DNA from 2 places in the Syntrophomonas sp. UBA1041 genome. Region 2 is predicted to be linked to the other one. Evidence: riboswitches for the same ligand, from Rfam matches in the RefSeq annotation. Region 2 holds a riboswitch; the other holds the start of a gene.
What was found. Region 2 has a riboswitch for thiamine pyrophosphate ahead of B2633_RS09015 (thiamine-binding protein). Riboswitches for the same ligand answer to the same signal wherever they lie in the genome.
Positions count from the first base shown of each region.

Region 1: linked by a shared signal. The riboswitch ahead of thiD (bifunctional hydroxymethylpyrimidine kinase/phosphomethylpyrimidine kinase) and the one ahead of B2633_RS09015 (thiamine-binding protein) in region 2 are both predicted to bind thiamine pyrophosphate.

Region 1 covers NZ_DCEA01000115.1:8,775-19,549, reverse strand. Annotated here, with positions in the region: gene B2633_RS16785 (YdjY domain-containing protein) at 1-189, shown strand, start outside; gene B2633_RS16780 (hypothetical protein) at 255-638, shown strand; gene B2633_RS16775 (ABC transporter permease) at 699-1,898, shown strand; gene B2633_RS16770 (ABC transporter ATP-binding protein) at 1,899-2,576, shown strand; gene B2633_RS16765 (DUF4418 family protein) at 2,602-3,036, shown strand; gene B2633_RS16760 (TIGR04282 family arsenosugar biosynthesis glycosyltransferase) at 3,048-3,770, shown strand; gene B2633_RS16755 (TVP38/TMEM64 family protein) at 3,767-4,474, shown strand; gene B2633_RS16750 (serine hydrolase domain-containing protein) at 4,475-6,235, opposite strand; TPP riboswitch at 6,637-6,749, shown strand; gene thiD (bifunctional hydroxymethylpyrimidine kinase/phosphomethylpyrimidine kinase) at 6,941-7,735, shown strand; gene B2633_RS16740 (acyl-CoA dehydrogenase family protein) at 8,059-9,198, shown strand; gene B2633_RS16735 (DUF3795 domain-containing protein) at 9,363-9,809, shown strand; gene B2633_RS16730 (hypothetical protein) at 9,989-10,441, shown strand; gene B2633_RS16725 (hypothetical protein) at 10,718-10,775, opposite strand, start outside.
Region 2 covers NZ_DCEA01000063.1:12,132-22,906, forward strand. Annotated here, with positions in the region: gene spoVAC (stage V sporulation protein AC) at 1-357, shown strand, start outside; gene spoVAD (stage V sporulation protein AD) at 375-1,385, shown strand; gene spoVAE (stage V sporulation protein AE) at 1,414-1,773, shown strand; gene B2633_RS08980 (stage V sporulation protein AE) at 1,777-2,379, shown strand; gene B2633_RS08985 (acyl-CoA dehydratase activase-related protein) at 2,399-3,415, shown strand; gene B2633_RS08990 (CoA protein activase) at 3,375-4,505, shown strand; gene B2633_RS08995 (acyl-CoA dehydratase activase) at 4,483-5,478, shown strand; gene B2633_RS09000 (ABC transporter ATP-binding protein) at 5,482-6,207, opposite strand; gene B2633_RS09005 (ABC transporter substrate-binding protein) at 6,232-7,224, opposite strand; gene B2633_RS09010 (ABC transporter permease) at 7,237-8,019, opposite strand; gene B2633_RS09015 (thiamine-binding protein) at 7,991-8,281, opposite strand; TPP riboswitch at 8,342-8,452, opposite strand; gene B2633_RS09020 (TrpB-like pyridoxal phosphate-dependent enzyme) at 8,604-9,965, shown strand; gene B2633_RS09025 (eIF2B alpha/beta/delta subunit family protein) at 10,159-10,775, opposite strand, start outside.

The DNA of each region.
Region 1 (10,775 bases), on a different contig from region 2:
GAGAATGCTACCAATCTTAAAACCGGATGTATTCTGTGTTTGGACAGCTGTGCTGTAGGCATAACCAGCAACGCCGCTTTCAAGGCCAATGAAATTACGACCACAAAACAAGTGACTATTACTGGCAACGGGGATGTATTACCCCAAGACGGCACCAAGGTTGCTGTGATCTTCAGGCTTGCAGAATAGTAAGAAGTGATGCAGGCGAGGGTACTGCCCCTTGCCTGCATTAATTATTGCTGCAGAGGACGGGTATGAGAATATTTTCATTGCTTTATAACGGATTTATTTGGGGGATGCTCATAGCCATTATGGCTTTTCAGAACGAGTGGCTGGAAATGCGCGTCAACATTGGTCTTATTATTCCCGCAGTTATGTTCCTGGTTACAGCAGTTGTGTTATTAATGAAAAAGCCATTGAATTTATCGGGCAGGTTTACCGCAGTAAATCTATTTGTAGGTGTTTGGGCCGCTTTTTTGATTTTGGGAAGCAAAAGATTGCTGGTTGTTCCTGCAGCTATGATTAGAGAAGCAATTAAAATGACTGACCTCGGCTTTTCCACAATTAACCTGGTTCTAATTATTGGCTTGATCGCAGGTTTAACCGCTATATGGGTCGGAAAGCCTACAAACCAGTAACGTATTATCATAGCCAGTAGTCTGTTATTAATGTTGCCGAAATAAACGGAGGGTTGAGCTTTGTGGTATCTGGCCTGGCGCAATACCATTAGAAGACGCAGCCAGTCTACGCTGACGATTATTATAACCGGGTTGACAATATTTATCTTAGTTATGGTTTCCTTGATATTTCTGATGGTGCGGGAGGGATTGGCCCTTTCCGCTGAGCGTTTAGGGGCTGATCTCATTGTCCTTCCCGATCAGGCGGAGGCGGATGCATATCAAACCCTATTTACTGCAGATCCGGCTAATATCTATATGCCTGAATCTATAGTGGAGGAATTATTAAAAATTGACGGGATTGCCCAGGCAAGCCCCCAATTTTTCACTCAAACCCTGACCGGAGGCTGCTGTAGTTACGGAGAAGAAATTCGCCTGGTGGGATATGATGTAACGACCGATTTTATATTAAAACCGTATTTTAACGAGCAGAATATCGGCGTTTTAGGGGATGATCAGGTTGTTATCGGCAGCAAGGTTGAAGCTCGTCTGGGCAATATAGTTGCAATCTTGGGAAAACCTTTTAATGTGGTAGGCACCCTGTATCCTACCGGCAGCGGAATGGACGGAACCATATTTATCAATATTGATGTTGCGCGAAAGCTGGCCGGCGATATTCCTGAACTTCAACATTTATGGAAGAATGCCGGATCCGGTGAGCTTATTTCTTCGATTCTAATTAAGAGCGAGCCAAGCGTTAATACAGATCAAATAATTGAACATATTAACCAGTCGGGCTTGAATGCACAAACGTTTGCAACCAGTGAAACCATACGCAATATGAAAATCCAAATTAACACTATTAGTGCAATCATTTTTAGTTTGTGCCTGGCTTCATTGCTGATTGCAGTTCTTGCTTTGGTGGGACGATTCAATTCCCTGGCCAGGGAACGTAAAAGTGAAATCGGCCTTCTGAGGGCCATAGGGATTCAGAAAAAGCAGGTGTTTCTGCTCATCGTGAGTGAAGCCTGGATCATGGCTTTTACAGGCGGTCTGGCCGGAAGCCTGCTGGCGTGTATTTGCATTACCCCGGTTCTAAATATGCTGGAAAACGCCTTTGTGCTGCCAACCGGGATGTGGACTTTGAAAATGGCTCTACAAGGCGGAAGTATTGGGATTATAGCCGCATTACTATTGGGTTCCCTGGCATCCATATACCCGGCATGGAAAAGTGCCGGCCTTGATCCGCAAGAAGCAATTACGCAGGGAGCATTAGAATAAATGGAAATTTGTCGGCTTGAAAATGTCAGTAAGAGCTATTTTACGGGCGAAAAGCTAACTCCTCTGAGAAATGTTGATCTGGTGGTGAACGCCGGCGATCTCGTCTCCGTTGAGGGTTCTTCTGGAATTGGCAAAAGCACGCTCCTATACGTAATGGGAAGTCTGCTTAAAGCTGACCAAGGAAGACTATATTTGAACAAAAAAGATGTCAGTCTAATGACTGATCAGCAATTGACCAATTTACGGGCCGAAAAGATAGGCTTTATTTTTCAAGAGACCAACCTGATTCAGGCCCTGACATTACAGGAGAACCTGGAGTTTACACGTTCGCTGGTTAAAAAAAGCAAGGATAATTTGGGGGAAATTTTATATTTACTGTCACGGTTGGGATTATCGAGTCATAAGGATCTGCTTCCCTATCAGCTGAGCGGCGGTCAAAGGAGGCGCGCCATGGTAGCCCGTGCACTAATTAACCGCCCTGCTCTTATTCTGGCCGATGAACCAACCAATGACCTGAATGAGTTCTGGGCTCGTGAAATCGTACAGTTATTCTTAGAAGCCAACCAGCAGGGCAGTGCAGTAGTCATTGTAACGCATAATAATCAATGGACCAAAGAGGCTTCTTTCCAGTATCGGCTGGAGGGCGGAAAACTGGCCGCAGTAAAACCGCAGCAGTAGTAAACGGGTTGTTGAGGTGTACATTATGAAAGAACATTTATCAAAGGTTATATTGGGGATGGAACTGCTGGCGTCACTGCTTGTTCTGGGGGCAGTTTTCAGCTGGGCGCCCGTATGCAGTGGTTTGCTTACTCTGCAAAATGGAACCATGGTGCATATGAAATGTTTTTACAGCGGTCAGGCATCGGTTGCATTGGCCTTGATCTTGCTGGCTGCTGCAATAGCAGCGTATTTCTCTAAAGTAGATCATAAAAAAATACAAGGGGTAGTTGTCTTGATAGGAATTATGATTATTGCCAATGCCTATGAATCGGTTATCGGCATAGGAATTTGCAGAAATACTGAAATGGCATGTAATACTACCGCTTTATGGCTTAAGGCCGGTGGCGCTTTAGCTATTGCAGGAGGCCTTTTAGATATTTTCGGCAATGGCGATAAGACCAATAAGCTGATTCTGTAAGAGGGATTAAAGTGCTAAAAACGGCTGTAGTAATGATGACCAAGCTTCCCATACCCGGTTTTTGCAAAAATCGCTTGCATGAAGTCCTCGAAGCATATGAAAGCGCCGAGTTTCAGCGCTTGTGCATCAAGGATTTGACCGCCATGGTCTTGGAGTCTGAACTGCCTTTATATATCTACTATGCCAGCCCGGATGCTTATAAGCTTGGGGATCATGTTTTGGAAGTCTCATATATTCCGCAAAAAGGCGAAGATTTGGGAGAAAGGATGTATCATGCAGTGCAGCAAACCCTTTTGCAGTATGAGGCGGTAATAGTAATTGGCAGCGACCTGCCCGATTTAGAACTCAGAATTGTTTACAAGGCGGTTCAAGATTTGGAGCAATCAGACATGGTTTTAGGACCCTGTTATGATGGTGGTTATTACTTGCTGGGGACTAAAGCAGCTCATCCCGAGATTTTTGCGGGAATAAGTTGGGGCAGCCCCCAGGTTCTGGATCAGACACTGGATAAGGCGAAAAAATCCGGCCTAAGCTTACGCTTGTTGGAAACCAGGCGCGATATTGATACCTGGTACGATATAGTTGATTATTATGACCGCAATACAGGAGTCAATAGAACGGATACCTGTGTTTATACTGAACAATTAATAAAAAAATATGGCTACTCAGGGAGAGGAGACCGGGATGCAGTTAAAAACAAGTCTGTTACATGGCGAGGAGGATGCAGTAAATGAAAAAATCATGGTGGACTAGTTGGTGGTTTAGGTTATTACTGATATTAGTGCCGGTAGCGCTATACTATTTGGTCCCTCCCCTTCATAACGGGATGAATCAAGCTGTAAGTACATTGTCGAAGGTTAACGTTCAAGCAGCCAAGGATTACATTTTATCCTTCGGCATATGGGCGCCTGTCGTTTCATTTCTACTTATGGTTATTCAATCGGTTGCCGCCCCCCTACCGGCATTTATTATTACCTTTGCCAATGCCGGCCTTTTTGGCTGGATTAAAGGTGCTATATTATCATGGTCCAGCGCAATGGCTGGAGCTGCCCTATGCTATGCGATCGCTCGAATTTATGGCCGGTCAGTGGTAGAGAAATTTACTACGCGGGGCGCCCTTGCTGAAGTAGACGAGTTCTTTGAGCATTACGGAAAATGGGCAGTATTAATCGCTCGCTTACTGCCTTTTGTTTCCTTTGATGTGGTAAGTTATGCGGCCGGACTTACTTCTATGGGATTTTGGGAATTCTTTTGGGCAACCGGGCTGGGCCAATTACCTGCCACCCTTGTATATTCATACGTAGGGGATATGTTGGTAGGAAGTGTGAAAACGGTAGTGTTTGGATTACTGATGGTATTTGCCCTCAGCGCATTTATTTTTATGTTTAAACAAATATGGCGGGATCGCCAAAAACAAAAGGCAATCAGTGGAAGATAATTAAAGAATATTAAATAAAAACATCCATATGCAGAATAAGATTCCTGACAGATTCCAAATTATCGGTAACAGATTCAGAGTGTGGTTCTTTGGTTTTACATAGATCGTATATATGAGTGCCGATGCACAGGCGACCAGGATCAGCCATCCGAATATTTTCATATATAGAGCAAAAGCAAGCAGCGAGAAGGTTGCAATACCTTTATATATCAGCAGGCAGAGCGCACAGAATGAAAGGAACTGAACCAGAGAGCATACCAGTAAAATAGGATTGTGTTTTGTTTTTTTCTTCTGCAACAGACGAATCAGTTCTCTGAAAAGAAAAGTAAGAACTATTATAAAAAATAATAGTGGCATAAATAATTGAATGTAACTTTGCTGCCAAAACGGAAGCTTGGAATAAGTTATTGCCGACTCGGTAGCCAGCATGATTGTTTTAGCTTTTTTCTGGAATTTCAAAATGCCCATATTCGAAGCGTAGGTATCTGCTCCGATCAGAGTCAACCGGTCGTCGTTTATGAAATAACCGCTATCCTGCGACCCGCTTATATGCAGCATTTTTCCCGGTACCAGATACCGCAGGATTTTTTCTGGCGTTTTGAAACTTGACCAGTTGTTTGCATAATGGCCGCTAATATCGATAGTGGCTGCACCCGAACCGGGAGCCGGCCGTGTTGCTTCGCCATACAGCAAGTCTGCCGCCTTCTGTATTACCGCATCGATTTCATGTTCAGGAAGATAGGTATTGAAAGATAGAAAAACCCCGGTTTGTTCCTGTGGAAACAAGGCGATGCGGGTATAAAAATGCAGCGTCTCTCCCTTTTTGTCATAATACACCGCGTGGTTTCTTGTTTTCCTGTTCCAGGTATAGCCGACTCCCTCCAACTCTTCTGACATGGAAAACTGCCTGCTGAATATTTCTTCTTTGGACCTGGCCGTTAAGACACGGGTATCCTCATTGTCCAAAAGCCACTGCATATACTTTGCCATATCCCCGGCGGTAGACACGGCGGAACCTTCCGGATAGAGATTCATATAAGGCTCGAGGGTTTCTTCCCCGCTTGGCAGGTATGGTTTGGAAACATAGACAACATCGTGCATGTGCTCGAAGGTCGTCCTGGTCATTCCCAAAGGCAGGAAAACCTGTTCCCGGCAGTACTGGGCAAAATCCTGATCTGTAATGCATTCAACCACATAAGCGGCCAGCGCAATTCCGTAGTTGGAATATGAGACTACTTCGCCCGGTTTAAACACCTGTGCGGGAAGATATTGGCGCACGCTGGCGGCAAGGGGTTCGGTATCACTGACATTGCGAACTGCCATGCCTGTCACCCGGTCTTCAAATCCGGCCGTATGGGTAAGCAGCTGATGCATGGTTACAGGATATGAGAGGGTTGGAAAATCAGAATCAAGGTAGACAGAAATATCACGATTCATATCCAAGCGGCCCTCTTGATGGAGGATTTGAGCTGCCACTGCCACGAAAGTCTTTGAGACCGATCCGATGCGAAAGGCGGTCTTTTCTCCATCAGCGGCAATGCCATTGTATTCATCAGCGAAACCGTATCCCTGGCAAAGTTCAATTCTACCGTTCTTTACGATAGACAGGACCGCTCCTTTTGCATGGCCCGGCCCTGACATGCTGTCTACCATATTATTCAATTCATTGCGGATTTCCTGAGAATTTTGTGCCAAGGCAGGTGTTCCTGTTACTGAGAAGATCAAAAGTAGCGAAATGAATATGCTTAAAAACTTTTTCATAAACATCCTCCCAAGACTTCTTTAAACAATATTGTATCGGACCAACCCGGAATCTATCTGCTCATTTAAATTTACCTTATAATGATTAACTTTGTCTTGTTTGCTTGTTTTTGCGGCCCGGATGATTAATTCCGCCATACCCGCAACCGGCTCCAGCGGGCATATTGGAGGCGGGCATGCTGCTATTGGAATAGCGTAGGGACTGGTGCCCGCTGCCGTTGTTACTTATATATAGAAAGCCGGGCCTGAAATCATTTTCAAGATAGCGATAGGAGAGGCGTTTGACGATTATGATAAACTAAACCCTTGTGGAATCCGTCGCGTTGATATATAGGATCACCCGAACAGCATTAATCTTTCTTGAAGATTAATAATTTATGTGATAACATCCTAAACAACTCCATAAGCACCGGGGGAGCTGGAAAGGCTGGCTGAGATAAGGGACCGATGAATCCCTTGACCCTTTAACCTGATCTGGATAATACCAGCGTAGGGAAGGTTTACAGGCTGAAATTATTAAAGCATAGACCTTTCATCTGGGTCTATGCTTTTTTGATCCACAGGTAAAAGGATGGCTTCTCGGATTTTTGCCATGCCAGGAGCGACGCATTGTCATCGCATGCCAGGAAGAGTTTATTGCTGCCTTTTAATTTTGTGGCTTTGCCGGTATTGTGAATATTCTGGATGCCAGAGGAGAGATTTGATTTGAAAAACCTGTTAACCATTGCCGGCTCTGATTCCAGCGGCGGAGCCGGGATCCAGGCGGACATTAAGACCTTTGCGGCTCTGGGCACCTATGGGATGAGTGTGATCACGGCTGTAACAGCCCAGAATACTCAGGCTGTCATAAAGGTAGCGGAAATGAGTAGGGAAATGGTAAAAGCCCAAATTGATGCGGTCTTTTCTGATATTCGGGTTGACGCCGTTAAAATTGGGATGGTGGCTAACGCCGGTCTCATTCGTCAGATTGCTCTATCCTTGGAAGAATGGGGCGCACAGAATATCGTGCTGGATCCGGTGATGATTTCTAAAAGCGGTTGTGCCCTGCTGGAGCAGGCGGCGATTGAGGCTTTAAAAGAGGAATTGTTCCCAATGGCCACCATCATCACCCCCAATTTACCGGAAGCGGAGGCCCTGCTTGGAAAACCAATTACAAATCAGGAGGAAATGGAAAAGGCGGTCAGGGAGCTTTACCTTTTGGGCCCCCGCAGCGTGTTGATAAAAGGCGGGCACCTGCAGAGCGATGCAGTTGATGTATTTTTCGATGGTGAAAAAATGACCGTGTTTTCAGCCCCCCGCATAAACAGCAAAAATACCCATGGGACAGGATGCACCCTATCCTCGGCGATAGCAGCCCATCTGGCTTTAGGTAACGATTTGATCAGCGCGGTGGGTCAATCCAAAGAGTATCTGACCAAAGCCATTGACAATAGTATTTCTCTGGGCCACGGGGCGGGTCCGGTGCATCATTTCCACAAGTTTTACAGTACTGACGGCTAGCCTGGGAATCAGTTTTCACATGAATGCAGCTTTGCAATCGCATTCCATTGCTGAAAGCATCACCACTTCCCAGGAACTTCAGTATTGTCTTGCTCATTGCAGCATCTACCTTCAGTATGCATTCCCAACTGGAGGCCTTTCCACTATTTACCTTTTAACAAAACCAGCAATAAAGATATGTCCACAGATTCACGCTGAATTTGGGTGTGGATTTAGGACAAGAGTGCTGATAAACTGAAAGATAGATATCTTTATTTCGCCGGTCTCAGCATCTTTTTGTCATGGCAAGTATTGGTATGATTTAAGATGAAAGAGGTGTATTTATGGATTTCATGTATTCGGAAGAACAGGAACTTATTAAATCAAACATCCGCGAATTCGTTTTGAAGTACGTAGAACCCGCAGCCGCGGAGATCGACGCCAACAGCCGCCAGCCTGTAGAGATATTTGAGAAGTTGGGAGAACTGGGTATGATGGGTATATCATATCCGGCCGAGTACGGCGGCGGCGGAGAAAAATTTGTGACTACCATGATGGTCACCGAAGAATTGGCCCGCGCCTGCGCCAGCACCAGCTTTCTCCATTCATACAGCTACGGCCTCGTCGGACACCCCATAGGCACTTTTGGCAATGAAGAACAGAAGAAGCAATATATGCCCGGTCTGGCAGCCGGCAAGGTTATAGGCGCTTTTGCCCTGACCGAACCGGGGGCGGGAACCGATGTCAGTGCGGCCACTACCACGGCGGTGAAAAACGGCGATGAATACATACTCAACGGCACCAAGACTTTCATTACCAACGCCATTGTGGCAGATGTGTTCGTGGCATTCGCCTATACCGACCGTTCCCTGGGTGCCAAGGGGATGAGCGGTTTTTTGATCCCCAAAGGGACCCCGGGACTTATAGTAGGCAAACATTTCGATAAGATGGGGGTTAGAGGCTCGCAAACCTCTGAAGTCGTATTCAAAGACTGCGCTGTGCCGGCTTCCTGTATGCTGGGCAAAGAGGGAGACGGCTTTAAGATCGCTATGAGCGCCCTTGATGTCGGCCGCATAGGCATTGCTGCCATGGCCACCGGCATGACCCAGGGCTGTCTGGATGAATCTGTGCAGTATTCTAAGCTGAGGGTGCAGTTTAACAAGCCTATCGCCAAGCAGCAGGCCATACAGTGGTTTATCGCCAACATGTCCACCGATATCGACGCAGCTCGTTTCCTGTATATGCATGCCGCCTGGTTGAAAGACCAGGGCAAACCATTCAGCCTGGCTGCCTCCAAAGCCAAACTGTTTTGCTCGGAATGCGCGTCCCGGCACACTTCCAAGGCGGTTCAGATTCAAGGCGGATACGGCTTCATGACCGGGGCTAAGGTGGAGCGCCTCTACCGCGATGTCAAGCTGACCGAAATCGGCGAAGGCACCTCCGAAGCCCAGCGTATGATCATCGCCGGTGCGGCCTTGCGCTAATTAATAAAATCATAAGACGGGGTTTCAGTCTCAGGGTGTGGTTCTTTCTGCTTGAACCGCACCCTTTGTTTAGATGTCCTGTTATCGAGCAGGTGTAAAGTGTTTTGCAATTGCTCCGAATATATGGGTACTGATCATGTTTTTGAATCGAGGGGTGTCTGGATATGGAAGAAAGACTCATTGCCCCCTGTGGGATGAACTGCGCACTATGCGTCAATTATCTGGCCCTGAAAAACGACCTGAAGAAACAGGGATTCAAAAAGGCGTACTGCGCCGGCTGCCTGCCGCGCGGCAAGAATTGTATCTTCATGAAAAAGCACTGCGAACTGTTGGGGAAAGGACGGGTGAAGTTTTGCTTTGAATGCGGGGATTATCCCTGCAGGCGTTTGAAATCCCTGGATAAGCGCTACCGCAGCAAATACCATATGAGTATGGTAGAAAACCTCGAACAAATCAAGGAACAGGGCATGAAGAAATTCCTGGCAAAGCAAAGGGAGAAGTGGGGCTGCCCTCAATGCGGCGGGGTTATCTGCTGTCATAACGGGCTGTGCCTAAAGTGCAGTCTAGACAAACTGCGCCAGAATAAAAAATACCGTTGGGGCGAGGAGTAGTTACTACAGAACTAAATTTAGCCCGGTCCCATGCTAAATCGATCAATGCACCATTTGCACCTCTTACGATGCTTCTATAAGCGGAATAAATAGTATTGATATTAGCCACAATAGCAGTGTCAGTATTATGTCAGCTGCAGTTCTCAATTATGAATCGGGCAGAATGAGGGAAGACCTTAATGAACAACGATAAACCGTTGATAGCAGCATTATTAGGTGCTTTATCCACTATGCCAGGGGAGATCTTCACCCGGCTGCTGGTATCGTTTGGTATTGGACAGTACAGTATTTACCAGTTGGATAGCCTTTTTGTGACATTTGACAGGCCTACAGTGATTATCGGGGTCATTGTAAATATTATATTTGGCGGGTTTATCGGGACTGTGTTTTATTATCTGCTTCAGAAGCTCGGTCAAGATTATTTAATTCTTAAAGGTCTAACCATAGGTTTATTATCTTGGGTGCTTACTGAACTTTTATTTACATCGACTATTGAAGGTAAGTATATCCCAATAAGGTCTCTAAGTGATTACTATATACATATATCCGGTGCTGTCGTTTTTGGAGTCACACTAGGATTGCTATTTAAAAAATATTTAGTTACGAACCCTGTTCGACTTGACAACCGGTAGATGCGGGGCGATTATCCCTGAATCCCCTGGATAAGCGCTGCCGCAGCCAATACTATTTAGTATGGGGGAGAATATAAAAGAGCAGGGCATAGAGGCATTTCTGGGACATACAAGGGGCAAGGGGAGCAGAGGCGGCTGCCCTGAATGCGGAGGAGCTATTTTATCTTATGCTATAACGGGCTGTGCTTGGGCTGCAGTTTTAGACATGCCGCGCCATAACAAGAAATGCCGCAGGGGTGAAGAGAAGCCTGAGGCTTGAAGCGTTGAGCACCATTTTTAAGTGAGCAGTAAACAACAAAAAGAATTCATCGTCCAGCGCCGGTAGCGACAATTG
Region 2 (10,775 bases):
TTTGTGGTGGGGGGACTCATCTGCATGTCAGGTCAGTGGATAATAAATTACATGGTGAGCCTGGGGGTCAGCCTTACCGATGCCAGCACATCAGCTTCCTGCATCCTTATTTTCCTGGCGGCCTTGTTCACCGGCTTAGGATATTATAATGAGCTGGGACAGCATGCCGGAGCCGGTTCCATAGTGCCTATCACAGGGTTTGCCAATGCGATTGTGGCATCCGCCTTGGAGTACAAAAGGGAAGGTTATATTTTTGGGGTGGGGGCCCGGATTTTCAGTGTGGCCGGACCAACCCTGGTGTTCGGATTTGTCATTGCGGTTCTGGTGGGATTGATCAAGGTCTTTCTGACTTCATAATAAGGGGAGGCAACCATATGCCGGGAAGAAAAAAACGCGGCCAGCAAACCGTAGTATTCGACAGCCCTCCGGTAATTACCGCCTGGGCTTCAGTGGTAGGCCCTAAAGAAGGCGAGGGACCCTGGGGTCAGGATTTCGATCTAGTTTTGGAAGACTACCTGTTTGGAGAAAAAACATGGGAAATGGCCGAGCACAAGATGCTGCGCGAAGCTATCACCCGTGCCGTCGACAAACGCAATTTCATGCCTGAGGATATTGACCTGCTCCTGGCCGGGGATCTCTTAAATCAAATCGTGGCTTCCAACTTCGCGGCCCGCGACCTGGAGATCCCGTTTCTGGGCTTATACGGCGCGTGCTCAACCATGTCCGAAGGTCTCAGCGTAGGGGCTATGCTCATGGATGGAGGCTATTTCGAACGCATTGTGGCCGCAGCCTGCAGCCATCATTATACTGCTGAAAGACAATACCGCTTTCCCACCGAACAAGGGGTGCAAAAAGCTGCCACCGCCCAGTGGACCGCTACCGCAGCCGGGGCTGTACTGCTGGAAGCCAGTGGAAGCGGGCCCTCTATCAAGAGCATTACGGTTGGCAAGGTCATAGATATGGGCCAGACAGACCAGTCTGACATGGGCAGCGCCATGGCCGCTGCCGCGGCCCATACCATTAAAACCCATTTAAGTGATCTGAATCTGCCCGGTGATTATTATGATTTGATTGTCAGCGGAGATCTGGGCCAGATTGGATCGGCCATTGCCCGCCAGCTATTCGTGCGTGACGGCATCATTAGTCCCGAATACAGTGATTGTGGGGTTTTGCTTTACGATCAAAGCCAGACGGTAGGCTCCGGCGCCAGCGGCTGCGGGTGTTGCGCCTGTATGCTCTGCGGTCCGCTGTTAAAAAAGATGCAGAAGGGCGAAATCAATAAACTGCTTTTAGTGGCCACCGGGGCTTTAATGAGTCCGGTCACCTCGTTTCAAGGCGAGTCTATTCCCAGTATTGCCCATGCGGTTGCTATAGAAACGGCCTAGACCAAGTTGGATAGGAGGAAATGCACTAATGGTTCCTTTATACATGGCTTTTTTAGTAGGCGGTCTGTTATGTGTCATCGGTCAAATTGTCATGGATGCCACCAAACCCACTGTTACCCCGGGTCACATTCTGGTGGGATACATATCCGCAGGGGCTATATTGAGCGGCCTGGGCCTTTATCAACCCCTGGTAAATATTGGCGGTGCAGGCGCTACTGTGCCTTTATCCGGCTTCGGCCATGTTCTGGTGCAGGGTACTCTCAAAGCGGTGGAGCACAAAGGCCTGTTAGGCGCTTTTAGCGGCGGTGTTGAAGCGGCTGCGGCCGGTATCACAACAGCTATTGTATTTGGCTATGTGGTAGCGGTTATCTTCAATCCCAAAGGCTAAGGCATGAAATCGCTTCGAGTACCGGTAATCATAGTAACTGATGGGGATAAGGCTGCCCAGGCGGCAGTGGAAGCAGCTTGCTACGATCTGGATCTGTTCTTTTTACGACTGAGTGCGGGAAATCCTACTCCAGTGAGCGGTCCCGAGGCCATCAGCCAGGTATTGCAAGCCCCCAAGGCTCCGGTGGTAGTGATGGTGGATGATCACGGCAAGACCGGAATCGGAGCCGGTGAAGAGGTCATGGAATGCCTTTTGCGGGAGCCGCGCATCGAGGTTCTGGGTGTGGCCGCGGTTGCATCCGACACCCGGGTTAAAGGGGTCCCGGTGGACTGCTCCGTTACCGCTCAGGGGCAAGTGGTTTCCGTCCCGGTCAATAAAGCAGGATACAGTCAACCTCAAGCCGATCGTATTAAGGGAGATACGGTGGAAATCATGCATAAACACCCTGAGGTTACGGTGGTTGGCTGCGGGGATTTGGGCAAGATGAATGGCCGGGATGACAAGAGTCAGGGAGCCGCCATAACCAGCCGCTGCTTGCAGGAAATCATCGACCGCTCCAGGCATAGGCCCAAACCTCATCCTCAGAACAAGTCGCCCAAAACATAATCAGGGAGGATAACGGCACATGACTCAAGTTGGAATACCGCGGGGATTATTTTATTTTTACCAGTATCCCCTGTGGAAAACCTTTTTTAATGACCTGGGGGCAGAGGTGATAACTTCCAGCCCTACCAGCAGGAAGACCATCGACCATGGTATAGAAAATACTGTTGATGAATGCTGTCTGCCCATAAAAGTATACTTCGGACACGTCAGTGAACTTATCGAAAAACAGCCTGATTACATCCTGGCCCCCCGTTTGATAAGTACGGAGATGAGAAGCTATATATGTCCCAAATTCATGGGAGTCCCCGATATGATTCGGGCCAATTGGCCGGACTGCCCGCCCTTGATAGATATCACTGTTGACTGCAGCCGTGATACCCGGCAATTATGGAGAGATATCTATCGGGTCGGCGGCTTGTTTAACGGCAGCAAGAAAAGCATCCTGGCCGCTTATGAACATGGCCTGCGCGAGATGAAGCGGATGCGGGTTTGGACCCGGCAAGGCTATTCGCCTCTGGAAGCCATCGAACTATGGGAAAAACATGGGGAAGCGGCGGCTGAGTCCCCGGATAGCGATATCTGTGTGGGGGTTTTAGGCCACGGTTATTCACTGTATGATCCTGCCATCAGCTTGCAGTTGACCGATAAACTGAGGCAAATGGGGTGTAAAGTGGTGTTTCTGGAGTCCTGCCTCCGGGAACACCTGGAAGAGGAAGCCGCCCGGCTTCCTAAAAAAATGTTTTGGACCCTGGGCAGAAAGATAGTGGGATCGGCCCTGGTAATGGATAAAAGCCCTGAAATCGATGGCATAGTATACCTGGCCTGTTTCGGCTGTGGGCCGGATTCCATGGTAGGTGACATTGTAGCCCGCAAGGTGAGGCATAAACCATTTATGCTGGTGACTATAGACGAGCACAGCGGCGAAGGAGGCCTGGTAACCAGATTGGAAGCCTTTTGCGACATGTTGAGAAGAAAGAAGGTGCAAGGGTTTGAAAGTGACCTTTCCCCATATGGGTTTCATGCACATTCCCATTAAATCCCTGCTGGAGGGGCTGCGTCGTGAGGTGGTGGTTCCGCCTCCTATTACCGAGCATACCCTGGCTCTGGGCATTAAACATGCTCCGGAATTCACCTGCCTGCCTTTAAAAATCGGCCTGGGCAATTATATCGAAGCGCTTCAGGCCGGCGCCGATACCATTTTAATGGCAGGGGGCTGGGGGCCATGCAGATTCGGATATTATGCTCAAGTGCAAAGGGATATACTGCAGGAGCTGGGCTATGATTTTCAAATGGTTATATTGGAAGCGCCTGATTCCAAAGTATCCCAGCTTATAGATCAGCTTAAGCGGCTGGGTGAAAATGTGTCTTTTTTGGAGGCTGTACAGGCCATACGTTTTGCCTGGTATAAACTGGCCGCATTGGAAAAGGCGGAGGAGCATTACCTTTATATCCTGCCCCGCACCACGGAAAAAGACCGGGCCGAACAACTGTGGGATCAGGCCCTATTACATATTGATCAGGCGCAGAGCCGCAAAATCATAGATGAATTCGTATCCGATGCCATCGGCAGCTGGAACCGGCTGGAACAGCACCATGAGCCGGTATTGCGCATAGGGCTGGTGGGGGAAGTCTATACGGTTTTGGAACCTTACTCCAATCAATATATTGCCCGCAGTCTGGGCCGGCTCAATGCGGAGGTCACTAATTCGATCCGTCTGACAGAGTGGTTAAACGATCATTTGTTTAAAGGATATCTGATCAAATCGCGCAAACCGTACATAACCGGTTGCGCCCGCCCCTACCTGGCCAGCAGTGTAGGGGGACACGGCTTGGAGACGGTTGGCACCACAGTGGATTTCGCCCATGAAGGTTATGACGGGGTGATTCAGGTCGGTCCCCTGACCTGCATGCCGGAAATAGTGGCCCAAACCATATTGATCCGGGTGGCCAAAGAAGAACAGATTCCCTGTATGACCATGTATTTTGATGAACATTCCGGCAATGCCGGAATCCAAACCCGTTTGGAGGCCTTTACCGATATGCTCAGGCGCCGCAAAGCGGCCCCGGGCAATTACCGTATTTTTCAACAAGGAGGAACAAACAGTGCAGTATTTCCTAGGGGTTGATATCGGCTCAGTCAGCAGTAATTTCGTGCTGCTGGATTATAATCAAGAGGTGAAGGCCAAGGTTTATTTGCGAACCAACGGGCATCCCGTCAATGCCATCCGCGAAGGTTATCTGGCGCTGCGCAATACAATGCCTCAAGACGCCAGAATTGCGGGTGTAGGGGCCACCGGAAGCGGCAGACACCTGGCGGACATCATGCTGGGGGCCGATGTGGTGAAAAATGAGATCACTACCCATGCGGTGGCGGCCTGCCACTACGATCCGGCCTGCCAGACGGTTATTGAGATAGGGGGGCAGGATTCCAAGATAATCATCTTACGGGATGGCATCGTGCATGACTTCGCTATGAACACGGTTTGCGCCGCAGGCACCGGTTCTTTTTTGGATCAGCAGGCGGCGCGGCTGGGTTTGCCGATCGAGCATCTGGGTGAGCAAGCCCTGGCGTCTACCCGGCCGGTCCGTATTGCAGGACGCTGCGGGGTGTTTGCCGAGTCTGACATGATACACAAGCAGCAAATGGGCTATCCCATGAGTGATATACTTATGGGTCTGTGTGAAGCCCTGGTGAGGAATTATTTGAACAATGTGGGCAAAGGCAAAAAAATCCTCAGCCCGGTGGTATTCCAGGGCGGAGTGGCTGCCAACCGGGGCATCAGAAAGGCTTTTGAAAAGGCCCTGGCCCTGCCGGTCGCCGTTCCCCGGCATCATGACGTGATGGGCGCCGTAGGCGCCGCCATACTGGCCCGGGAAGAAACGGCGCAAAAGATGAAAAACAGCCGGTTCAGAGGGGACGATTTTGTTTTGGAAGGCGATTTTCAAACCCGCAGTCTGGATTGCCAGGGATGCCCCAACCTTTGCGAGGTGGCCTGTATAATGCGCGACCGCGAGGTTCTGGCCTATTGGGGCGACCGCTGCCGTAAATGGGACACTTCGCTCAAGCCGGCCGCCCAAGAGCAAGCGGTGGTGGGGTAAGGCTCAATCTTCTTCCAGCACTGCCAGAATCCGTTCTTTAACCTGGTATAGCGAGAGCGGAGAATGGGGTTCCGCCTTCATATCGATTTCCAGACGCACCTGTGCGGGACGAGCGGAGAGCACATATATGCGGGATGCGATCAGAAAAGCCTCCTCTATGTCATGGGTGACAAATAAAACCGAGGAGCGAAAGCGCTGCTGCAGATCGACAAGCCAAAGATGCATCTTGCGGCGCGTAATAGCGTCCAAGGCGGCAAAAGGTTCATCCAATAACAGGATGTCGCTGCTAAAAAGGTAGGTTCTTAATAGGGCGGCCCGTTGTTTCATACCCCCGGATAACTGCCGGGGGTAATAGTTTGCAAAACCGGTCAGGCCGAAGTCGTCCAGGTGTGCTGCCGCCTGCCGCCGGGCTTGCTCCCTGGGGATTCCCCGGAGCAAGAGCGGCAGCGAGACATTGTCGATGATCGTTCTGGAATCGAGCAAAAGGTCTTTTTGCTGCATATAGCTGACCCGGCCGGTTCTGCCGGTATGATCCCGCCCGTCCATATAAACCCGCCCCTGTTCAGGACGCATCAAGCCGGCGATAATATGCAGCAAGGTGCTTTTCCCACACCCGCTGGGGCCTAGGATGACGACCACCTCATGCTCTTTGAGACCCAGGGAGAGATCATTTAAAGTTAAAACCCCCTGCAGGGTTTTATACAGCCCTTTTACCTCTAGTTTCATCATCAATAATAACCTGCGTTTCCGACTCTATTGCGCTGCGGGCAGAAAGTCATTGCTGAAGGCCGTGGCAGTGTCAATTTGGCTTGACAACAGTCCGTTCTCAAACATGAAATCAGCATACCCCTGCCATACCCCGGCTTGCATTTCTCCCCAGCGGGAGGCGTCAGCCTGGTACTGGGCAGCCAGATAACGCTGGCTGTTAATAACCAAATCGCGGTTCAGTTCAGGTATTTTGCCCAGGAGTATTTCCGCGGCTTTATCGGGGTCTTGTATCGCATACTGATAACCGCGGCTGGTGGCCTTCATGAACCTTTTTGCCAGGTCCGGGTTGCTGTTTAGCAGGTTCTCACGGCTGACCAGAACCGGGGTGTAATAATCCAGGCGGGGTTCGACCTCACGCAGGCTGATAAAGCTCAGAGGCATATTCTTAAGTTCCGCCTCAATGCCGGTCCAGCCCCAGAAAATCCAGGCAAAGTCTATATCCTTTTGGACGCTGGTGAAAAAATCGGCTGAACCGATGTTTAAAACCTTGAGCTTACTGAAATCAGCCTGGTATTTATTCATCAAGGATTTTAAAACCGCCTCCTCCGCCGGGGACCCCCAGCCTCCATACGTTTTGCCCTCAAAATCAGCCGGGGCTTTAACGCCGCGGTCCTGCGGGGCCGCAAAACCGGAGGTATTATGCTGGATGACGGCGGCTACGGCCACCACCGGTATGCCCTGCGAGCGGGCCATAATGATCTCTTCCTGGGCTGATATGGCAAAATCGCCCTGTCCTGCAGCCAGGAGCTGAACCTGGCCGCCTTCAGGGGGCTGTATGATCTCCACATCCAGGCCTTCCGCCTGGTAATAACCCTGTTGCTGAGCAACATATAGCCCGGTGTGATTGGTGTTGGGAAACCAGTCTAAAAGCACTGTGACCTTCTGCAACGGGGCCTGCCGGGTTGGGGGAGTATTGCCGCAGCCCGGTAAGGCCAGCAACGCTGCCATCAAGAATAAAGCCACTATTTTATGTTTCATTTGATATTCCTCCTATTGCCATAATTGATGAGAATAAATCTTCCGATTCCAGGGGACCAGCAAGTACTCCAGCAAATCTACCGCTTTAACCAAGAGCAAGCTCAATATACAGATGATCGCCACCGCCGCCAGAACCCGGTCGATAGCGAAGCCCTTCTGCTGCAAAGTCATATAGTATCCCAAACCTCGCTGCGCCCCCAGCCATTCCCCGATTACCGCAGCCATGATGCTGTAGGTGGCGGAGATACGCAGCCCGGCGAAAAAGGAAGGCAGGGCCGCAGGCATAATCACCATGCGAAAGGTTGCTAAACGTTTGGCGCCCATAGAGCGAAACAGGTCCAGGACATCCGGATCCACCGACTGCAGCCCGTTAAAGAGATTTATTACCATGGGGAAAAAGCATACCAGGATAATAATCAAAATCTTTGGCAGGATGCCCCAGCCGAACCACAGCGGCAGCAAGACCGCCAGTACGATCAGAGGTATGGTCTGGGATACGATAAAAATCGGGTATAAGGCCTGATACAGCCAGGTCAGGTAATGCAGCAAAAGTGCCAGGATAAGAGCCAGGGCTATTGAAGCCGCAAAACCCAGCATGGCTTCCATCAGGGTGGTCTGGGTATGATGCCACAACAGTGCCGCATGGTTAACCATAGCCTGCAGCACCTGCCCGGGGCCGGGCAGGATCCAAACCGGCACCCGGCTCACCCTGACCCCCGCATCCCAAAGCACTATGGCCAGGATTACAACCAGGACCGGGTATAATTTAGGGGCGGTATTTATGTATCTTCTCATCAATGGTTACTCCGTCCGGACGGTAGTCGATCTTAATGACCGACATCACCGAGGAAGCGCCTTCAGCAATGCAGATGTCCTGAGCTTTTTTTACCAGCTCCAGCAAAATCTCGATATCACCCTCAATGGTAGTCTCCATAGGCCCGACCGCGTAAGGCAAGCCGCTGCCCTGAATCATCTCTATCACCCGGTCGACAACATCATACACCCGCTCCGCAGCTACTCGGGGCAGAACCTGCAGACTGAGGTTGGCATTTGCCATTCCATCTCCTCCTTTACAAAATAATTGAGACCGCTAATCTGAATAAAGCGGTCTCGCGCGAACCAATCGGCTCTTAGTTCCTACGCTGGCATTACCCAGATCAGGTTCAAGGGTCAGGGCCGCATTTAACCCACTCTCAGCCGGATGGCTCCAGCTCCCCTTTGTAGTTTGAATTATTATACTCCCCTGAGGCGCTGATAATCAACCTGTAATCATATAAACATTCTTGTTGAAATATTTACTGCTGTGCTATACTAACCTCAAAGTGGCCCGTGCCGCTGCGGAGATCATATTTTTATAAGATGAGAGGAGCGAAGCTGAGATGAGTAGAGAACAGCTCACCAAAATCATTTTGCCTGAAGAGAAATTGCCGAAATTCTGGTACAATGTTCAGGCGGATATGCCCACACCATTATCACCGGGTTTAAATCCTCATAGCAAACAGCCCCTGGCGCCAGCTGATTTAGAACCGCTTTTTGCGCGGGAATTGATCATGCAGGAAGTATCCACTGAGAGGTATATCGAAATACCCCGGGAAGTGCGGGAGATTTATAAAAAGTGGAGGCCTTCCCCGCTGTTCAGGGCTCATGGTCTGGAAAAAGCCCTGGATACCAGCTGTCATATTTATTATAAATATGAAGGCGTAAGCCCGGTGGGCAGCCACAAACTGAACTCGGCCCTGCCCCAGGTGTTCTACAATAAAGCCCAGGGGATCAAACGCCTGACTACTGAAACCGGGGCCGGTCAATGGGGCACGGCCTTATCCCTGGCCTGCAAAATGTATGATATCGAAGCCATGGTTTACATGGTTAAAGTCAGCTATTATCAGAAGCCCTACCGGCGCGTAGCCATGGAGGTTTATGGCGCCAAGTGCGTGCCCAGTCCCAGCCCGTTGACCGAAAGCGGACGCAAGGCTTTAGCCCAGAACCCGGATATGCCCGGTACTCTGGGCCTGGCCATCAGCGAGGCGGTGGAAGACGCCGCCGGGCGTGAGGATACCAATTACTCACTGGGCAGCGTTCTCAACCACGTCTGCCTGCACCAAAGCATTATCGGGCAGGAAGCCAGGCTGCAGCTGGAAATGGCGGATGAGTATCCCGACATTGTGATAGGCTGCTGCGGCGGTGGCAGCAACTTCGCCGGGATCGCTTTTCCATTTATCCCGGACAAATTGAAGGGCGGCCAACTTCGCCTCATCGCGGTCGAGCCGGCCGCCTGCCCGACCCTGACCAGAGGGGTATTCGCTTATGATTACGGCGATGTAGCCGGGTTTACCCCGTTGTTGAAAATGTACACCCTGGGGAGCAGTTTCAGCCCTCCCGGAATTCACGCCGGAGGACTGCGCTATCACGGCGAATCGCCCCTGGTGAGCCAATTGTATCATGACGGCCTGATTGAAGCTGTCGCGGTTTATCAAAATGGGGTTTTCCAGGCCGCGCAGTTATTTGCCCGGACCGAAGGCATTATCCCTGCTCCCGAGTCCTCTCATGCCATCCGGGTAACCATCGACGAAGCCCTGAAGGCAAGAGAGCAGGGGGTACAGCGCACCATCGTCTTCAACCTCAGCGGGCATGGCAACCTTGATCTGGGCGCATATGACAACTTCCTCGCAGGCATCACCGAAGACGTTGATTTCCCTGAGGAGGAACTGCAGAAGAGCCTCAGCAATCTCCCGCAGGTTTAGGCTGTATTTGTCTTTCAAACTTTTATACGTACCATCTATCATTCAGGCATAATTTGAATAAGCCAGGGGTTCTTGCTTTTTAAAGCAAGGCTCCTGGCCCGTTATTTTTATAGCTTTTACTGGTATGAGTCAGGGAATCGTTTCGGTTAACAAGTGAACTGGTACATCTGAACCTGAATAAACCGGGCAACGGCTAGGGGAAAGATATTATCCCTTTTTCAGTGACAACAGCGGTTACATAAGTGGCGGGAATCAGATCAAAACCCTCTTCCAGTGGCAGGGGGGGATAACTTGAGGCCAGTTTGTGGGATTCACATAGGCAATAGAAAGGAATCTGGCGTTCAAAGCAGGTTCTGGCCAACTGCAGGCTGGGGTAGCCATTGATCAATGAACCGTCGGAAAGCACGCTGTCAGCTCCTACCAATCCCAGGCTGACCCCCTGAATACTATCTAGCCGATCCTCCGCGACAAGATCACAGCCGACTCCGCCTGCCTGCAAGGCGGAAGCCATCATTTCTCCATATTTTAAGCCTTGCGCCTGAGACTGCTCATCTACGATCAAGGCCGCAAAGCTGCGGCCTGCTGCAGAGGCCTGTATCAACGCCGAGCAAACCGTGGCGCTGAAGCTGCAGCTGATGATCTGATCGCCTGGCTTGATCAGTTCCGCTCCATTCATAACGGTATCATGGAATTTCAGGTCCAGGCTGTGTAAAATGGATTCCACCAGCCGTGCGACCGAATCTACCGGTTCAAAGGGCACGCTCTCGGCTTTCAGGCCTGCCATGCCGTCGATAAAAACCTGCAGGCCAT